DNA from 2 places in the Burkholderia sp. BCC1999 genome. Region 2 is predicted to be linked to the other one. Evidence: riboswitches for the same ligand, from Rfam matches in the RefSeq annotation. Region 2 holds a riboswitch; the other holds the start of a gene.
What was found. Region 2 has a riboswitch for glycine ahead of gcvT (glycine cleavage system aminomethyltransferase GcvT). Riboswitches for the same ligand answer to the same signal wherever they lie in the genome.

Region 1: linked by a shared signal. The riboswitch ahead of gcvH (glycine cleavage system protein GcvH) and the one ahead of gcvT (glycine cleavage system aminomethyltransferase GcvT) in region 2 are both predicted to bind glycine.

The regions. Positions count from the first base shown of each region.
Region 1 covers NZ_CAJPHP010000030.1:16,617-24,430, reverse strand. Annotated here, with positions in the region: gene U5809_RS31115 (aldehyde dehydrogenase family protein) at 1-724, opposite strand, end outside; gene speB (agmatinase) at 838-1,815, opposite strand; gene U5809_RS31105 (LysR family transcriptional regulator) at 1,974-2,897, shown strand; glycine riboswitch at 3,091-3,177, shown strand; gene gcvH (glycine cleavage system protein GcvH) at 3,407-3,781, shown strand; gene gcvP (aminomethyl-transferring glycine dehydrogenase) at 3,778-6,657, shown strand; gene glyA (serine hydroxymethyltransferase) at 6,779-7,814, shown strand, end outside.
Region 2 covers NZ_CAJPHP010000029.1:27,945-35,758, forward strand. Annotated here, with positions in the region: gene gcvP (aminomethyl-transferring glycine dehydrogenase) at 1-1,771, opposite strand, end outside; gene gcvH (glycine cleavage system protein GcvH) at 1,832-2,212, opposite strand; gene gcvT (glycine cleavage system aminomethyltransferase GcvT) at 2,330-3,448, opposite strand; glycine riboswitch at 3,532-3,665, opposite strand; glycine riboswitch at 3,699-3,802, opposite strand; gene U5809_RS30780 (hypothetical protein) at 3,926-4,288, opposite strand; gene U5809_RS30785 (oxidoreductase) at 4,448-5,500, opposite strand; gene U5809_RS30790 (SGNH/GDSL hydrolase family protein) at 5,737-6,444, opposite strand; gene U5809_RS30795 (UvrD-helicase domain-containing protein) at 6,731-7,814, shown strand, end outside.

The sequences.
Region 1 (7,814 bases), on a different contig from region 2:
GATTCGCCATCGCGGCGCCGATCACGCTGCCGCGACCGGTCACGATATTGACCACGCCGTCCGGAATGCCGGCTTCCTGGACCAGCTCGGCGAAGCGCAGCGTCGACAGCGACGTGAGCTCGGCCGGCTTGACGACGGTCGTGCAGCCGACCGCGAGCGCGGCCGCCAGCTTCCACGCCATGGTCTGCAACGGGTAGTTCCACGGCACGATCGCGCCGACGACGCCGATCGGTTCCTTGCGCGTATAGGCGAAGTAATTGCCGGGCAGCGACGGCTCGACCGTACGCCCATGCAGCTTCGACGCCCAGCCGGCGAAATAGCGGAACGTGTCGACGGTGCCCTGGATGTCGATCGCGCGGGCCTGCGCGACGGACTTGCCCATGTCGATCGATTCGATTTCGGCCAGTTCGTCCGCATGAGCTTCGATCAGGTCGGCCAGCCGGTGCAGCAGCCGCTCGCGCTCGAGCGGCTTCAGGCGGCGCCATTCGCCGCGATCGAACTGGTGACGCGCGGCGGCTACCGCACGATCGAGATCGTCGGTCGTCGCAAACGGGATCTGCGTGATGACGCCTTCGGTCGACGGTTCGGTGACGGTGCCGAACTGACCGTCGCTGCCATCCACCCACGCGCCGCCGATGAACATCTTCATCGGCGTTGCCAGAAAACTGCGGGTCGCCTGCGAAACGCCATGGCGATCGAGATATTGCGCTACAACGGCATCCATTTTGATTTTCCTTTGTGGCGTGCCCGCCCCCTCGCGACGAGGGGGCGCCGGGCAAAGCGGTAATGACTTCGGAGGTGCGGCGGGACGTTGGTCCCGCTTCCCGATACGGACGCTCAGCGCCCCTTCGCGAGACTGCGCGCGTGGAAAATGAAGCCGATGCTGTTCATCAGCAACTGCGCAGCGAGAATCGAGGTCGTACCGGTCGGGTCGTAGGCCGGCGCCACTTCCACCAGATCCATGCCGATGATGTTGCCGTGGCTGCGTTTCGCGAGGGCCTGGATGATCTCGAGCACTTCGTAGTACTGGAAACCTCCGTGGCTCGGCGTGCCCGTCCCCGGCGCGATCGACGGATCGAAGCCGTCGATGTCGATCGTGATGTAGTACGCACCGCGCTGCGGAATCCGTTCGAGCACGCCTTCGGTGCCGAGCCGCCGAACGTCACGCACCGACAGGATGCTGGAACCCGCGGCGCGCGCCGCGTCGTAGTCGCTGCGGTTCGACGACGACACGTTGCGGATGCCGAGCTGCGTCATGCCGACGATATGATCCATTTCCGACGCGCGGCGCAGCGGATTGCCGTGCCCGTACCGCACGCCGTGGCGCTCGTCGACGAAGTCGAGGTGCGCGTCGAAATGCACGATGTGAATCGGCCCGCGCCCTTCGAACGCCTTGATCACCGGCGCATGCACCGAATGATCGCCGCCGAGCACCACCGGCATCGCGCCGGAGGCGAGGATCTTGCGCACGGCCAGTTCGATGTTCGCGTTGCTGGTGGCCATGTCGGTGTGCACGATGTCGGCATCGCCAACGTCCACCATCCGGACCTGGTCCTCGGTCAGGTAGAGCGCGTCGTCCTCGTGGTCGTATGCACCTGCGTGTCCGAACGAGAACAGCGTCGACGCTTCGCGGATGCCGCGCGGACCGAAGCGCGCGCCTGAGCGCCACTGGGTGCCCATGTCGTTCGGTGCACCGAGGATCGCGACATCCGCGTCGATGTGCTCCCAGTCGAGACACACCGGCGCTTTCGCGAACGTGCAGTGACCGACGAACGGCAGGTTCAGCCTGCCTTTCTCATAGCTGTTGTTCTGCATTGTCTCCGTCTCCATTCGTATGGATCTGTTTTCATGCGCGCGGCGGTCCGCGCGCTTGCCTTTGCAGCCACTATGGGCAAGAATTTGCACCGGAAAAATAGCAAGCATCAGATGTTCATATCGGACTTTCCGATGCAATGAACGGCGCGGAGCGAGACATGAAGCAACTGCAGGACGTCGACCTGAAACTGCTCAGGATTTTCATGACCATCGTGAAATGCGGCGGCTTCTCCGCCGCGCAGGCGGCGCTGAACGTGAGCCAGTCGACCATCAGCGAACAGATGACGAGCCTCGAAACGCGCCTGGGCGTCAAGCTGTGCGAACGTGGGCGCAGCGGCTTTCGTCTGACGGAACACGGCGTCGCGACCTACGAATCCGCGCAGCGCCTGTTGGTCGCCGTCGAGGCGTTCTGCATGGACACCCATGCGCTCAAGCAGCGCATCTCGGGCAAACTCCATCTCGGCATCATCGACAACACGGTCACCGACACCGACGCCGTGCTGCCGCGCGCGCTGCGCCAGTTCGTGTCGCGCGGCCACGACGTCCAGCTCGACATCTACATCGGTACGCCGGCCGAACTCGAGGCGCGCGTGCTCGACGGGCGGCTGCATATCGCGATCGGCCACTTTCCGCTGACCGTCGCCGGCCTGTCCTACACGCACCTGTACGACGAACCCGACGGGCTCTACTGCAGCCGCTATCACCCGCTGTTCTCGAGCGACGCCACCGGCGATGCGCTGATCGAGCGTATCCGGCAGAGCCAGGTGGTCGCCCGTGCGTTCCTGCAGCAACGCGACCTGCAACTGCTCGAAAGCGGCAGCGCCGCCGCGACCGTCGACAACGTCGAAGCGCAGGCGATACTGATCCTGACCGGCGCCTATATCGGCTTTCTGCCCACGCACTATGCGAAGCAATGGGTCGATGCCGGCCGGATGCGTCAGATCGCGGCGGAACAACTGACGTCGACGTGGCCGTTCTCGTCGATCACTCGGCGCGGCGCCGCGCAGCCGACCGTGTTGCGTGCGTTCGTCGACGATCTGATGGCACACGCGGGCCGTCACGCCCCGTCCCCGGACAGATAGTCGGTATCGGATATTCGCTTCGGACTCCACCGAAGTATCGGCTCGCCGCGATCGCGGCAAAGCCTTGTCGCGCAACGCATTGCAGCGCCGTCGCCATGCCGGCGCCGCGCGCCGGCGTCCGTCCCCCGCCTGCGTCGGTTCAAACGAGGTGTTGACAGCGCGGCGCGCGTGCGACTAGATTGTCGCCAGCTATCGTGATGTGTCAGGAGAGACCGCCGTCCGGCGGCGCCGAAGGGGAATCGCCCCAGAAACTCTCAGGCAAAAGGACTGACACATCGATTAGCGCTCTGGAGAGTAGGCCTCTGGTCGCCGACCAAGCCTCGCCGAAGGAGAAGCGTCCCGTCGTCGGGTCGCGAATCTCTCAGGCAAATGGACAGAGGGGGCATCAGGCACGCAGCCTGGAATGCCCCGGTCTGGTCCGGATGCCGCGTCTCGCCCATCCTCCCGCCGTCGCCCTTCCGGCTTGCGTTGCCGTTCCACTTAACGCAACCCTGTCAGGAAGAGAGCATATGAGCGAGGTCAGGTACACCGAATCCCACGAATGGCTGCGTCTGGAAGCCGACGGCAGCGCGACGGTCGGCATCACCGATCATGCGCAGTCGCAGTTGGGCGATCTGGTCTATGTCGCGCTGCCCGGAGAAGGCGATGCGTTCGAGCAGCACGCCGAAGCGGCCACCGTCGAATCGGTCAAGGCGGCCGGCGAGGTCAAGATGCCGGTATCCGGCACCGTGCTGGCCGCGAACGACGCCCTCGGCGACACGCCGAGCCTCGTCAACGAAGCGGCGGAAGGCGACGGCTGGTTCTTCCGGATGCGCATCGACCGCCCGGAACAACTGGCCGGCCTGATGAACGCCGCCGCATATCGCGCGTATATCGGCGAATGACGGAGACGGCCATGAGTGCTTTCGATTCTCTCGCGCAACGCGAGTTGTTCGTGCGCCGCCACATCGGCCCCGATGCCGGCGAGCAGGCCGCGATGCTCACCGAACTCGGCGTGAACGGCATCGACGAACTGATGACGCAGGTGGTGCCGGCCACGATCCGCAGCGGGGCACCGCTCGCGCTGGCGTCGAGCTGCACCGAGGCCGAGGCCCTGGACAAGCTGGCCGCTTTGGCCGGCCGCAACCAGGTGTTCCGGTCCTTCATCGGGATGGGTTACCACGACACGCATACGCCTCCGGTCATCCAGCGCAACGTGCTGGAGAATCCGGCCTGGTACACGGCGTACACGCCGTATCAGCCGGAGATCTCGCAGGGCCGCCTGGAAGCGCTGCTCAACTTCCAGACGATGATCGCCGAGCTGACCGGCCTCGAAATCGCCAACGCGTCGATGCTCGACGAAGGCACGGCCGCCGCCGAGGCGATGACGTTCTGCCAACGCCTGGCGAAGTCGGACAGCCGCGTGTTCTTCGTCGCACGCGATTGCCATCCGCAGACTGTCGAGATCATCCGCACGCGCGCGGAGCCGATCGGCATCGAGGTCGTCGTCGGCGACCCGCGCCGCGACCTGGCCGGCGTCGGCTGTTTCGCCGCGCTGCTGCAATACCCGGGCACCTTCGGCGACATCCACGACTACCGCGACGTCGTCGAGACGCTGCACGCGAACGGCGCGCTGGCGGTAGTCTCCGCCGATTTGCTCGCGCTGACGCTGCTCGCGCCGCCGGGCGAATTCGGCGCCGACGTCGCGATCGGCACCACCCAGCGCTTCGGCGTACCGCTCGGCTTCGGCGGCCCGCATGCCGGCTACTTCGCCACGCGCGATGCGTTCAAGCGCACGATGCCCGGGCGGCTCGTCGGCGTGTCGGTCGATGCGCACGGCCGCCCGGCATTGCGCCTCGCGATGCAGACGCGCGAGCAGCACATCCGGCGCGAGAAGGCCACCAGCAACATCTGCACCGCGCAGGTACTGCTCGCCAACATCGCCGGCTTCTATGCGACCTACCATGGCCCGCACGGACTGACCACGATCGCGCGCCGCGTCCATCGCCTCACCGTCACGCTCGCCGCGGGCCTGCGCCAGCTCGGCCATGCGGTGCCGACCGAGTACTGCTTCGATACCGTCACGGTCGACAGCGGCAGCCATACCGGCGCCGTGCATGCGGCAGCGCACGCATGCCGCATGAACCTGCGTGCGATCAGCGAGCGGCAGATCGGCATCGCCCTCGACGAAACGACCACGCCCGACGATGTCGTGATGCTCTGGTCGATCTTCGCCGATGGCCGGGCCGTGCCCGATTTCGCGGCCGTCGAAGCGGCTGCCGCCGACGCGTTGCCCGCCGCGCTGCTGCGCCGCAGTGCGTTTCTCACGCATCCCGCATTCAACAGCCATCATTCGGAAACGCAGATGCTGCGCTACCTGCGCCAGCTCGCCGACCGCGATCTCGCGCTCGACCGCACGATGATTCCGCTCGGCAGCTGCACGATGAAGCTGAACGCGACCGTCGAGATGATGCCGATCACCTGGCCGGCGTTCGCGAAGCTGCATCCGTTCGCGCCGGCGGAACAGGCCGAAGGCTATCGCGCGCTCGCCCAGGAGCTCGAAGCGATGCTGTGTGCGATCACCGGCTACGACGCAGTGTCGCTGCAGCCGAACGCGGGCTCGCAAGGCGAATACGCGGGGCTGCTGGCGATCCGTGCATATCACGCGAGTCGCGGCGAGGCACAGCGCGACGTGTGCCTGATTCCGTCGTCCGCGCACGGCACCAACCCCGCATCGGCGCAGATGGTCGGCATGCAGGTCGTCGTCGTCAAATGCGACGACGACGGCAACGTCGACATCGACGACCTCGCGGCCAGGGCCGTGCAGTACAGCCGCAGGCTGGCCGCGATCATGATCACGTACCCGTCGACGCACGGCGTGTTCGAGGCACGCGTGCGCGACGCATGCGACATCGTCCATGCGCATGGCGGCCAGGTGTACATCGATGGCGCGAACATGAATGCGCTGGTCGGCCTCGCGCAACCTGGCGCATTCGGCGGCGACGTGTCGCACCTGAACCTGCACAAGACCTTCTGCATCCCGCACGGCGGCGGCGGCCCCGGCGTCGGCCCGATCGGCGTAAAGTCCCACCTCGCGCCGTTCCTGCCCGGTCACCGCGAAGGCCGCGTGCCCGGCATCGGCGCGGTGTCTGCCGCGCCGCTCGGCAGCGCGAGCATCCTGCCGATCACGTGGACCTACATCACGTTGATGGGCGCCGAAGGCCTCCGGCGCGCGACCGAGACGGCGATCCTCAACGCCAACTACGTCGCGAGCCGCCTCGCGCCGCACTATCCGATTCTTTACGCGGGCCCGAACGGCCGCGTCGCGCACGAATGCATCATCGACCTGCGGCCACTGAAGGACAGCAGCGGCATCAGCGTCGACGACGTCGCGAAGCGACTGATCGATTTCGGGTTCCACGCGCCGACGATGAGCTTCCCGGTCGCCGGCACGCTGATGATCGAACCGACCGAATCGGAATCGAAGGCGGAACTCGACCGCTTCATCGACGCGATGATCGCGATCCGCGCCGAAATCTCGGCCGTCGAAGCCGGCACGATGGACGCCGACGACAATCCGCTGAAGCATGCGCCGCACACGGCGGCCGAACTCGTCGGCGAATGGCGTCACGCCTATTCGCGCGAGCAGGCCGTCTATCCGCATGGCGTCGCGGCGATGGCTTCGGCCAAGTACTGGCCACCGGTTTCGCGCGTCGACAACGTATACGGCGACCGCAACCTGGTGTGCTCGTGCCCGCCGATCGAAGCGTATCAATCCTAGGACGGGCCGCTCCGGCCCCGACCTCACTCAACCCGCCAAGGAGCCGAGACGACGCGCCGGCCGCGCTGCCCGACCGGGCATCGCGCGCCGCCACGCGGCTCCGACATCAGGAGAAAGACGAATGTTCAGCAAAAACATGAAGATCGAAGGTTACGACGATGAACTGTGGACGGCGATGGAGCGCGAGCGCATTCGCCAGGAGGACCATATCGAACTCATTGCGTCGGAAAACTACACGAGCCCGCGCGTGATGCAGGCGCAGGGCTCGGTGCTGACCAACAAGTACGCGGAAGGCTATCCGGGCAAGCGATACTACGGCGGCTGCGAGTTCGTCGACGTCGCCGAGCAACTGGCGATCGATCGCGCGAAGGCGCTGTTCGGCGCGGACTATGCGAACGTGCAGCCGCACTCCGGCAGCCAGGCGAACGCAGCCGTCTACATGGCGCTGCTCGAGCCGCACGACACGATACTCGGCATGAGCCTCGCGCACGGCGGCCACCTGACGCACGGCGCACACGTGAATTTCTCGGGCAAGATCTACCGCGCCGTGCAATACGGCCTGAACGTCGAAACCGGCGAGATCGACTACGACCAGGTCGAAGCACTGGCAAAAGCGCACAAGCCGAAACTGATCACGGCCGGCTTCTCCGCATATTCGCGCGTGGTGGACTGGGCCCGCTTCCGCCAGATCGCCGACGCGGTAGGCGCGTACCTGTTCGTCGACATGGCCCACGTGGCGGGCCTCGTCGCAGCCGGGCTGTATCCGAATCCGCTACCCCACGCCGACGTGGTGACGACGACGACGCACAAGACACTGCGCGGCCCGCGCGGCGGCCTGATTCTCGCGCGCACGAACCCGGAGCTCGAGAAGAAGCTCAACTCGATCGTGTTCCCCGGCATCCAGGGCGGCCCGCTGATGCACGTGATTGCCGCGAAGGCCGTCGCGTTCAAGGAAGCGCTGTCGCCCGAATTCACCGCGTATCAGCAGCAGGTCGTCGCCAATGCGCGAGAGATGGCCGCGGTGTTCGTCGCGCGCGGCTACGACATCATCTCCGGGGGCACGGACAACCACCTGTTCCTCGTGAGCCTGATCCGCCAGGGGCTGACCGGCAAGGCCGCCGATGCAGCGCTCGGCAGCGCGCACATCACCGTGAACA
Region 2 (7,814 bases):
CGCCCTGCGAGCCCGCGTTCGGCTGCAGCGACACGGCCGCGTAGCCGGTGGCCGCGACGAGCATCTGCTCGAGCTGGTCGATCATCTCGCGGTAGCCGACGGTCTGCTCGGCCGGTGCGAACGGGTGGATGCCGCCGAACTCGGGCCACGTGACCGGCAGCATTTCCGACGTCGCGTTCAGCTTCATCGTGCACGAGCCGAGCGGGATCATCGAGCGGTCGAGCGCGAGATCCTTGTCCGACAGGCTGCGCAGGTAGCGCAGCATTTCGGTTTCGGAATGGTGGCGGTTGAATACGTGGTGCGTCAGGTATGCGCTCGTGCGCTCGAGGCCGGCCGGCAATGCGGCGACGCCGGCAAGCCCTGCGTCCAGCGCGTCGACGGCCGGCGCGGTGCCGCCCGCGGCTTGCGCGAACACGGCGAGGAGATCGGCGAGGTCGTCGCGCGTCGTCGTTTCGTCGACCGACACGCCGACTTGTGTGTCGCTCACGCGGCGCAGGTTGATGCGCTTGGCCTTCGCGAATTCGTGGACCTGCGCGGTGCTCGCGCCGGTATCGATCGTCAGCGTGTCGAAGAACGTGTCGTTGACGGTCGCGAAGCCGAGCTGCTTCACGCCGGCGGCGAGCAGCGCCGCGATGCGGTTCACGCGCAGCGCGATCGTCTTCAGGCCGTGCGGGCCGTGATAGACCGCGTACATGCTGGCCATGATCGCGAGCAGCGCCTGCGCGGTACACACGTTCGACGTCGCCTTCTCGCGGCGAATGTGCTGTTCGCGCGTCTGCAGCGCGAGGCGCAGCGCGGGCTTGCCCTGCGCGTCGACCGTCACGCCGACGAGGCGGCCCGGCATCTGGCGCTTGAATTCGTCTCGCACCGCGAGGTACGCGGCGTGCGGGCCGCCGAAGCCCATCGGCACGCCGAAGCGCTGCGTGTTGCCGATCGCGACGTCCGCGCCCCATTCGCCGGGCGGCGTCAGCACGGTGAGTGCGAGCAGGTCGGCCGCGACGACCACGTGGCCGCCGGCCGCGTGGATCGCTTCGGTGAGTGCGCGGTAGTCGCGCACGTCGCCGTTCACGCCCGGGTACTGCAGCAGCACGCCGAACGCGTTGGCCTGCGCGGCGTCGGCGGCCGGGCCCGTCTTGACCTCGATGCCGACCGGCAGCGCGCGCGTGCGGATCACTTCGAGCGTTTGCGGCAGCACGTCGTCGGCGACGTAGAACACGTTCGACGTCGGCTTGCCGGTGCGCTGCAGCAGCGTCATCGCTTCGGCCGCGGCGGTGGCTTCGTCGAGCAGCGACGCGTTCGAGATCGCGAGGCCCGTCAGGTCGGCGACCATCTGCTGGAAGTTCAGGAGCGCCTCGAGGCGACCCTGGGAAATTTCAGGCTGGTACGGCGTGTAGGCCGTGTACCACGCCGGGTTTTCGAGCACGTTGCGCAGGATCACGGCCGGCGTGTGCGTGTCGTTGTAACCCTGACCGATATACGAGCGGAACACCTGGTTCTTGTCCGCGAGAACCCGCAGCGCGGCGAGCGCTTCGGCCTCGCTCTTCGGCTGTGCGAACGGGCCGAGCGGCAGCGTTTCGGCGCGGCGGATCGAGGCCGGGATCACGGCGTCCATCAGGGCGGCGCGCGACGCAAAGCCGAGCGTGTCGAGCATGGCCTGCTGGCTGGCGGCGTCGGGGCCGATATGGCGTTCGGCGAACGCGTCGTGCGTTTCGAGCGCGGCGAGCGAGAGGGGCGTGCGGTTCATCAGGCGGTCCGGGTGTTCGAGCTTCATGGCGTGACTCTGGTCCCGCGCGGGCCGGCTGGCCGGCGCCGCGCGGTTCGGGTAGGGGAATTAGTCGATCAGCTTGCTGTAGGCGGCTGCGTCGAGCAGGCTGTCGGTCGATGCGCCGGCCGCCAGCTTGACCTTGAACAGCCACGTGTCGTACGCGTCGCTGTTCACCTCTTCCGGCGTGTCGACTGCATCCGCGTTGATCGCGACCACCTCGCCCGACACCGGCGAATAGATGTCCGACGCGGCTTTCACGGATTCGACGACGCCGATCGCGTCGCCTGCCTTCACCTGCTTGCCGACGGGCGGCAGTTCAAGGAAAACGATGTCGCCGAGCGTGTTCTGCGCGTGATCGGTGATGCCGATCGTCAGCGTGCCGTCGGCTTCAGTGCGGATCCACTCGTGTTCGTCGGTGTACTTCAGATCGGCCGGGACGTTGCTCATCGGATGCTCCTGATAAAAGGGTTTGTTCGTTTTGCTGACGCGCCGTCGGGGCGCGCCGGGTGTGGTGTTGCGCCGGGCGCCATCTCCCGGCTTCCCGGGAGGCGGGCCTCCCGGCCGTTACGCAGCGAGGACCTTGCCGTTGCGCACGAACGGCAGTTTTACCACGCGCGCGGGAAGATTCTTGTCTCGAATTTGCACCTGGATGAGGTCGCCGATCTGGACGGCGGCCGGCACGCGCGCGAACGCGATCGATTCCTGCATCGACGGCGAGAACGTGCCGCTCGTGATCTCGCCTTCGCCGTGCGGCGTGACGACCTTCTGGTGCGCGCGCAGCACGCCGCCCGCCTTGCCGTTTTCCTTCTGCAGGATCAGGCCGACGAACGCGGCGCGGGTGCCGTTGGCTTCCAGTGCGGCGCGGCCGACGAACTCGCGCGGCGCGGCGAGGTCGACCGTCCACGCGAGGCCCGCGTCGAGCGGGGAGACGGTGTCGTCCATGTCCTGGCCGTACAGGTTCATGCCGGCTTCCAGGCGCAGCGTGTCGCGCGCGCCGAGCCCGCACGGGCGCACGCCGTTTTGCTGCAGTGCGGCCCACAGCGCTTCGACGTGCACGGCCGGGACGATCACTTCGAAACCGTCTTCACCGGTATAGCCGGTGCGCGCGATGGTGAGATCGCCGAACGGCGTGGCAGCGACCTGCGCGGCGTTGAACGGCTTCAGCTCGCTGGTCGCGGCACGCGCGGAAGGCACGGTCGTCCAGACCTTTTCGCGGGCGTTCGGGCCCTGTACGGCGACGATCGCGAAATCGCGGCGCGGCGCGATCGTGAGGCCGAAGCTGCCTTGCTCGTTCAGCTGGTTGAACCACGCGATGTCTTTCTCGGCCGTGCCGGCGTTGACCACGACGCGGAAGAATTCTTCGGTGAAGTAATAGACGATCAGGTCGTCGATGACGCCGCCCTGCGGGTTGAGCAGGCACGAGTAGAGCGCCTTGCCGGGCGTCTTGAGCTTGCCGACGTTGTTCGCGATCGCGTGTTCGAAGAACGCGCGCACGCGGCTGCCGGTGAAATCGACCACGCACATGTGCGACACGTCGAACATGCCGGCGTCGGTGCGCACGGCTTCGTGTTCTTCGATCTGCGAGCCGTAGTTGACGGGCATGTCCCAGCCGCCGAAGTCGACCATGCGGGCATTGAGCGCGCGGTGCGCGGCGTTGAGCGGGGTGTGATTCAGTGCAGTCATCGAGGCCTCAGGCAAGGCGCTTGCGCGCGGATCAGAACGGCCATGTGCCGACCGCCGTGGCCGATGGCCGCCAGCGATCCGGTACATGCCCCTCTGTCCTCGATACCTGAGAGATTGCGCTGCCGGCAAAGCCGGGCGAACGCGCGCCCCTTCGGTGGGCAGCTTGCCCGCGCAACCAGTGCGCTGCGGGCTACTGCCGCTCTCCAGAGTGCGGGGAGAGTGTGGCCCGCGCAATGCGCGGACGCGATTCCCCGACGCGGTCGGTCCTTTTGCCTGAGAGTTTGCGGGTGTGCCCCTTCGGCGGCGCAACCGGTGTCGAAACCACCCGGTTACACGCTCTCCCGACGCGTGCGGGCGACTGTACGCGAGCGGGTGAGCCTTGTCAATTTGGGCAAAAGAATGTCGCTTCGCGACAAGCGGCGGCGTGGGGCGCCGCCGCCTTTTTGCCGGCACCGGCAGGTGCCGGCGTTGGCGGGATTACTCGCCGATCGCGCGGGCGGCCGTGTCGAGTTCCTGGTTCAGCACGCGCTGCTCGTCGCCGGACAGGCCGCCGCTATGCTGCGCGGACATGTCGTTCGATTCCTGGCGGATCACGTCGAGGCGGTGGTGAAGCTGCGCACCGTACGGCGGCGGATAGTAGCCACCGTTCACGCGCGCATCGATGCGGCGGTGCAGGTTGTCGATCCGGCCCTGGATCTGCTGCATCCGCTCGTTCGCGACGACCTGCGGATTCGGCCGCGGCGGGGGCGCCGGGCGGACCGGCTGCTGCGGCTGCACGATACAGGCCGCAAGCGAGGAAACCAGGACGCAGCATGCCGCTGCGCGAATCAACCGTTGCATCAACATTCTCCTGACGGATTGGTGTCGGATCGACTTTTTTGAGAAACGCATCAGACCGGTCGGACGCTGACTTTCGTTCCCCCGCCATTTGTAACCGAATGTTCGGACATGGTCCACGCGCACGCGTGCCGGCCGGCCGCGACCGGCCGGCGCGCGGCGTCAGACCATGCGGCGCACGAACGGCAGCCGGCGGCCATCGTGCTCGCTTTTCGCGGCGAGCTCGATGATGGTCATCACGTCGACGGCGTCCTGCGCGGTGACGGGGAACGGCGCGCCGTCGCGGACCGATGCGGCGAGCGCACGGTAGAACTCCGCGTACTGGCCGTCGAGCGTCGGAACCGGGCGTTCGACCTCGATTTCGCCGTCGAGCACGCGCAGCAGGCCGGGCGGGTTGCCGCCGCCGAATTCGACGTCGTCCGCGGTGAGGCCGGCCTTGAGCTGGTCTTCCTGCGTGTCGAGCCCGAACTTCTGGTAGCTGCCGCGCGTGCCGTGCAGCGTGAAGCGGGCCGGTTCGATCGCCGACAGCGCGCTCGCATGCAGCGCGACGTCCTTGTCCGGATAGCCGAGCAGCAGGTGCACGAGATCGGGTGCCGTGCCGTTCTCGCGACGCGTCTTGACGGTCGCGCTCACCGTTTCCGGCAGGCCGAACAGCGCGAGCGCCTGGTCGATCAGGTGCGGGCCGAGGTCGAGCAGCAGGCCGCCGCCGCGGGCCGGCTCCTCGCGCCAGCGCGTGCGCGGCGTCGGGCGGAAGCGGTCGAAATGCGACGCGAAATAGGTGAGGCGGCCGAGTTCGCCCGATTTGACGATGTCGCGCACGGTGAGAAAATCGCCGTCCCAGCGGCGGTTGTGGAACGGCGCGAACAGCCGGCTGCGCGTGTTCGCGAGACGTGCGAGCGCAAGCGCCTCGTCGGCGGTGAGCGTGACGGGCTTGTCGACGACCACGTGGCGGCCGGCTTCGAGCACCTGGCGCGCAAGCGTGAAGTGCGTGTCGTTCGGCGTGGCGATCACCACGCACTCGATGTCGTCGAGGCTGAGCAGCGTGTCGAGGTCGGGGACGACGCGCGCGCCCGGATACGCGGCCTGCGCGCGATCGGGCTGCCCCGTCGCGATCGCGGCGACTTCAGTGCGGCCGCTCGTGGCGATCACGGGCGCGTGGAACGTCGCGCCGGCGAAACCGAAACCCATCAAACCAATCCTGAGCAATGACGACATGGCAATCCTTGGCTGCGAAGGAAACTAAAGGATGGCGCGCCGAAACGGCGCGAAGACGACCGGCTATTTTGGCATGGCGCCGCTGCTTGCACAGACGCGTTGGGCGAAACGCGCGATGCGCAACGGCGCTTGCGCAAGGAAGGGCGGCATTTTGCGCAAGGCTGAGCGCCGCACGCCGCACGCCGCACGCCGCACGCGGCATGGCCGGCAGCCCGGTGAACGGCCGACACGCCGCGTCACGCGGTTGCCCGCTGCCGCACGGCCGCCGCGACCTGCGCGGCCCACACCGCGCATGCGGATTCGCCGGGATGAAAGCCGTCGGCGGCCATCAGGTGGCGCTCGAGCGGCAGGTCGACCCGCAGGAACGTACAGTGCGGCTGCGCGCCGGCCCAGCCGGCGAGCGCCGCGTTGAGCCGCTTCGCACGCAACCCGAGATACCACGCGAGCGGCTGCGGCAGCGCCGGGAAGCGCTCCATCGGCGGCACCGCCGACAGGATCGCGTGCCCGACCCGGAAGCGTGCGGCCAGCAGCCGGACCAGCTCGGCCTGCTGCGCCAGCCAGCGCGCGGGCGCCACGCCGCCCGTCACGTCGTTGACGCCGAGCGACGTGACGGCCACGTCGAACGGTTCGGCCGGCTCGGCTGCGAGCCAGTCGACGAGCTCCCGCGTGGTGAGGCCCGTGCGCGCGAGCAACTTCCAGCTCACGCGGTGGGTGGCCGCCAGCGCATGCGCCAGTTGCCCGGACAGCGCGTCGCGCTGCGTTGTGACGCCGACGCCCGCGGCCGCCGAATCGCCGACCACCAGGACACGGAGCGGCGGGCCGTCGCCCGCCACGCCGTCGCGCGGGCCGGCCGCTTCGGGCAGCCGCGGCGTGACGCGCCGCACGTAGCGCCCCTGCGCGAACAGCAGCGGGCCGAGGGCGGCAGTGGCGAACGGGTATCCCATGAGGTCGGTCCGGTGGTGGTTCAGACGAATGAAATCGGGCCGGAGCGGGCGGCGCCGGGGGATACCTATTGTGGCCGATCGGAGCGTGGACGGGGCCGGATTGGCCGGACGGACAGGGTGCGACCGGCCGGTCGGCCCGCGCGGCCCCGTCCGGCGGCGCTCCCGAAATGCACGCCGCCGACGTGTTAACATGCGCGTCCTGCCCGCGTGTCCGCCTGCTTCGCCAGCCTGTCGCGCACGGCATCCTCCAGGCGTCCCGCCGTCAACCGCAACACCATCCGCCATCATGTCCGCAGGCCTCAATCCCGCTCAGAACGAAGCGGTGCGCTACCTCGACGGTCCCTGTCTCGTGCTCGCCGGCGCGGGCAGCGGCAAGACCCGCGTGATCACGCAGAAGATCGCGCACCTGATCGAAGCGAAAGGCTTCGAGCCGCGCCATATCGCCGCCGTCACGTTCACGAACAAGGCGGCCGCCGAAATGCGCGAGCGGGTGTCGAAGCTGCTCGAGGGCAAGACGCTCACCACGCCCGGCAAGGAAGGCCGCAAGGTGCCCGTCAACCAGCTCACCGTCTGTACGTTCCATTCGCTGGGCGTGCAGATCCTGCGACAGGAGGCCGAGCACCTCGGCCTGAAGCCGCAGTTCTCGATCATGGATTCGGACGACTGCTTCGGGATGATCCAGGAACAGCTCGGCACGACCGACAAGGGGCTGATCCGCAAGATCCAGAGCATCATCTCGCTGTGGAAGAACGGCCTGATCATGCCCGACGAGGCGATGGCGATCGCGGCGAACGAGGACGAGCACCAGGCCGCGATCGTCTACCGCAACTACGTCGCGACGCTGCATGCTTACCAGGCGGTCGACTTCGACGACCTGATCCGCCTGCCGGCCGAGCTGTTCGCGAAGAACGAGCAGGTGCGCGACCGCTGGCAGAACAAGCTACGCTACCTGCTGATCGACGAGTACCAGGACACCAACGCGTGCCAGTACGAGCTGGTGAAGTTGCTCGCCGGCCCGCGCGCCGCGTTCACGGCGGTCGGCGACGACGACCAGGCGATCTACGGCTGGCGAGGCGCTACGCTCGAGAACCTCGCGCAGCTCGGCAAGGATTTCCCGAAGCTGCACTTGATCAAGCTCGAGCAGAACTACCGATCGACGGTGCGAATCCTGACGGCCGCGAACAACGTGATCGCGAACAACCCGAAGCTGTTCGAGAAGAAGCTGTGGTCCGAGCACGGGATGGGCGACTCGATCACCGTCACGCCGTGCAACGACGAGGAGCACGAGGCCGAATCGGTCGTGTTCCGGCTGTCCGCGCACAAGTTCGAGCGGCGCGCGCAGTTCCGCGATTACGCGATCCTGTACCGCG